One region of the Mesorhizobium sp. C416B genome, then DNA from elsewhere that is predicted to be linked to it. Evidence: riboswitches for the same ligand, from Rfam matches in the RefSeq annotation. Region 1 holds a riboswitch; the other holds the start of a gene.
The links. Region 1 has a riboswitch for glycine ahead of NLY43_RS13365 (D-amino acid dehydrogenase). Riboswitches for the same ligand answer to the same signal wherever they lie in the genome.
Positions count from the first base shown of each region.

Region 1 (2,198 bases):
ATCACTGGTCGGCCCAACATCATAGCCTTCACCAATGGCTTTCATGGCGCGAGCCTTGGCGCTCTTTCCTGCACCGGCAACCGATATCACCGCGCAGCCGCCGGCCAGCAGCTCGGTGGCGTCACACGGCTACCCTACGACGGCTATCTCGGATCCGCTGTAGACACTGCCGATTACCTTGATCAGCTACTCTCGGATCCCTCTAGCGGCGTGGACGCCCCGGCGGCGGTGATTCTCGAGACTGTTCAGGGCGAAGGCGGCTTGAATGTCGCCGGCACGGAGTGGCTGCGCAAGATGGCAGCCATTGCGCGCAAACACGGAACTCTGCTGATCGTAGACGACATCCAGGCCGGTGTTGGCCGGACCGATGCGTTCTTCAGCTTCGAAGCAGCGGGGCTCCGTCCGGACATCGTCACAATGGCCAAATCTATATCGGGCTATGGCCTGCCTATGGCCCTCGTCCTTATTGATCGACAACTCGACAGGTGGGAGCCCGGAGAGCACAACGGAACGTTCCGCGGCAACTGCCATGCTTTCATCACCGCGCGCGCAGCCCTGAAGCACTTCTGGCGAACGGACAGCTTGGCAGCGTCCGTCAGCCATAAAAGCAACCTGCTGAAGAGTCGCCTTGATCAGATCGCGCTGAAGTACGACCCAAGCCGAGTGTCAGCCAAGGGTCGTGGCATGATGCGGGGCATCGATCTCAAGTCTGGCGAGGTTGCGGGCCAGGTCATCAGAACCGCCTTCCAGAGGGGCCTCATTGTCGAGACCTCTGGTCCCAAAGACGAGGTCGTGAAGTGTCTGCCACCCCTCGTCATTGGGGAGGATCAGCTTAGCCAAGGCCTCGACATCCTCGAGGGCGCTATCGATAGCGTAATTGACGGCAAAGTGAACACGGCGGCTTGAGAGGTGACCCATGATCATCAGGGATTTCAATGAAGAGAAACTGACAGCCCGGCGGGTCCAGACGACGAGCTGGGAAAGCGTGCGGTTGCTCCTCAAGAACGATGGGATGGGCTTCTCCTTCCATATCACCACGATCCATTCGGGCGCCCGGCTCAAGATGCACTATCTGAACCACCTTGAGGCGGTCTACTGCATCTCAGGAACGGGCGCTATCGAGGATTTGCAGGCAGAGGAGGTCCATGTCGTGCGACCGGGCATCATTTACGCGCTCGACAAGCATGATGCTCACCTGCTGTGTGCCGAGACGGAATTGGTCCTAGCCTGCGTCTTCAACCCTCCGTTGACCGGCCGCGAGGTGCATGATGAGACAGGCGCCTATCCTCTGGACTCCGAGGCGATTTGATGTCGCCCAGGAGCGTCCACCGAAGGGGAAAGCCGGGCCACCCGGTTAAGCTCTCAGGTACAGTGACAGATTTGGGGAAGAGCCGCGGGTCGACTGGCCCAAACCCATTGACCTGTCTGGAGAGCGAAATGCCCAAGGTTGCTGTGATTGGTGCCGGCATTACCGGCGTGTCGACAGCCTATGCCCTTTTGGAACACGGCTATGACGTAACCGTGCTAGAGCGTCAGCGGTATGCCGCAATGGAGACCTCATTTGCAAACGGCGGCCAGCTCTCGGCGAGCAATGCGGAAGTCTGGAACCACTGGTCGACGATCTTAAAGGGCATCAAGTGGATGACAAGGCGCGACGCGCCACTCCTCCTGAACCTGGCGCCGACATGGCACAAGTACAGCTGGCTTGCGGAATTTCTTCCCAAATCGCGAAGTACCGTGAGAATACTGTTGGCACCACTCGTGTGGCTATCGCGGCGCGCAGGCACATGTTTGACATCGCTGTGCGTGAGGGCATCGGTTTCGACCACGTTTGTCGGGGGATTCTTCATGTCTATTGGGACAAGGCGGGCTTCGACCACGGCACGAAAGTCAATCAACTCCTCGTCGAAGGAGGCCTTGACAGGTGGCCGGTCACGGCTGGCGAGATCTCGTCCATTGAGCCGGCCTTGAAGGGCGCTTTCTATGGTGGGTTCTACACACCTTCGGACTCAACAGGTGACATCCACAAGTATACCACCGGCTTGGCCCGCGCATGCCAACGTCGTGGTGGAAGTTTGTTCTGCGACGCGTCGGTGACAAAGATTGAGCGACGCGGCCGCTTCCGGCTGGCATACTCGAGCCAAGCTGCCACGGCGCAGGTTATCGAGGCCGACGCGATCGTCGTATGTGCGGGCTCG
Region 1 is NZ_CP100471.1:2,719,710-2,721,907, reverse strand. Features, by position in the region: gene ectB (diaminobutyrate--2-oxoglutarate transaminase) at 1-906, shown strand, start outside; gene NLY43_RS13370 (ectoine synthase) at 917-1,309, shown strand; glycine riboswitch at 1,299-1,385, shown strand; partial or broken gene NLY43_RS13365 (D-amino acid dehydrogenase) at 1,438-2,198, shown strand, end outside.

Region 2 (2,198 bases), 2.9 Mb from region 1:
TCGGTTATCCCGACGGTGGCGATGCCTCCCTCGACGCTCAGCCATTCGTGATCTTGTGTGAAATAGGTTTTTGCCATCGGAATTATCCTTTGCGGTAGCGATGAGGAGTGAAGGGCAAGGAACTGATATCGACCGGGATTTTCGTCCCGCGAACGTCGGCGAACAGTTTCGTGCCCGGCTTGGCCAAGGCCGTTGACACATAGCCCATGGCGACGGGATGGCCGGCCGACGGGCCGAAGCCGCCTGATGTCACGTAGCCGGCCGGATCGCCGTCGGCATCGAACAAAGCAGCGCCGGCGCGCACCGGCTGGCGGCCGTCCGGCTTCAGGCCGACGCGCTTTTGCGACGGCCCGCGCTCCAGGATGGACCGCAGCGCATCGGCGCCGATGAAGGACCCGCCGGCGCGGAGATCTTTGGGGATCGCCCACATCAGGCCGGCACTCGCCGGATCGATCTCCGGCGTGATGTCCTGGCCGTGCAGGCACAGGCCGGCCTCCAACCGCAGCGAGTCGCGGGCAGCAAGGCCGATCCACAACACACGCTCGTCCTCGAGCAGTTTCGTGACCAGAGCGCGCGCATCCGCCTCCGGCAGGCCGATCTCGAAGCCGTCCTCGCCGGTGTAGCCGGAGCGGCTCATGAACCAGTTTTGCTTCGGCTCGATGCCATGCATGAACAAGAGTGAGCCGGTCTCGATGCCGGCGCGGGACAAGGCAGCCCAGGCTTCCGGCCCCTGGATCGTCAGGAAGACGCGGTCGAGCGCATCGACTTTGACGTCGAAGTCCGCGGCCAGCGCACGCAAATGCTTCTCGTCCTCGACCGCATTCCCGGCGTTGGCGACCACCATGAAGCGCTCGGCGCCGAGCCGGGTGACGATCAGATCGTCGATGATCCCGGCGGCCTCGTTGAGGAAGAAACTATATTTGGACTGTGAAATCTCAAGCGCGCCGGCATCGAGCGGACTGGCGCGGTTGAGCAGTGCCGCAGCGCCCGGTCCGCTGACAGCGAACAGCTTCATATGCGAAATGTCGAACAGGCCGGCATGTTCGCGGGTGTGAAGGTGCTCCTTCATCACGCCGGCCGGATAGGTCAGCGGCATCGACCAGCCCGCAAAGGCGCCAAAGCGTGCGCCGGCGGCGGTGTGCAGATCTTCGAGAGGAAGGTGTTTGGTGTCGTCGCCCGTCATGTCATCTCCAGAGTCGCACGCAATCGGCCGCTGCTGGCGACCAGTCCGTGCCCCTCTGTCTGAAGCCTGAGAGACTCGCGCAACCGGAACTCTGTCGGCGACGCTTACACCTTCGGCGCGGGGGCAAGCCCCGACTTTCCAGAGTGTCTTTCCCGTCTACGGTTCTTTTGCCTGAGAGATTTCGGGCGATTTCCCCTTCGGCGGCAGCTCGCGCTGCTCTCTCCCGCAAACAGGTAGGACTCAAACTTAAGCCCTCGACGCGCCATCCATAGCTTGTCGGCGACACCTTGTCACCTGCCAGCGACACGTAAAGCGCGTCGTCTTTACAGTCTTCGCTAACCACGCCGTTTGCCGGTTTTTCAAGACAATGGCGATATTCTGGGCTCACGGTTTGGCCGGCAATTGCGTTGGGCACGGCGGATGGGGATTGACAGATGGGCGAACGGATCGGGAGCGCGCCGGTGGCGGGGCTGGCCTCGAAGGACCGCATCACGGCGGAAGATGTCGTCATGCTGCGTCGCGAAGTGTTCGCCGACGGCGTGGTGACGCGCGGCGAGGCTGAAGCACTGTTCGCGCTCGATGCGACAGCGACGGACAAATGCCCGCAATGGCCTGAATTCTTCGTCGAGGCCGTTACCGACTACATCGTCCACCAGGAAAAGCCGGCAGGCTATATCTCTGAAGACAATGCCGGTTGGCTGATCCAGACCATCTCGCGCGACGGAATGGTCGACAGTGTGACCGAACTGGAGCTGCTGGTGCATGTGCTGGAAAGGGCGAAATCATCGCCCGGCCGGCTCTCCGCCTATGCGCTCGAGCAGGTCGCCAACGCGGTGGTCGACGGCAAGGGACCACTGATGCTCGGCGGCGCGCTGGTTCCCGGGCTGGTCGCCAAGGCAGAGGTCGATCTGTTGCGCCGCATTCTCCATGCCTATGGCGGCGACGGTAACATCGCCATCACACGGGTTGAGGCCGAGGTGCTGTTCCAGATCAACGAGCAGACCGCAGCGGCCCA
Region 2 is NZ_CP100471.1:6,551,473-6,553,670, forward strand. Features, by position in the region: gene gcvH (glycine cleavage system protein GcvH) at 1-77, opposite strand, end outside; gene gcvT (glycine cleavage system aminomethyltransferase GcvT) at 83-1,183, opposite strand; glycine riboswitch at 1,333-1,419, opposite strand; gene NLY43_RS31730 (hypothetical protein) at 1,618-2,198, shown strand, end outside.
Region 2: linked by a shared signal. The riboswitch ahead of gcvT (glycine cleavage system aminomethyltransferase GcvT) and the one ahead of NLY43_RS13365 (D-amino acid dehydrogenase) in region 1 are both predicted to bind glycine.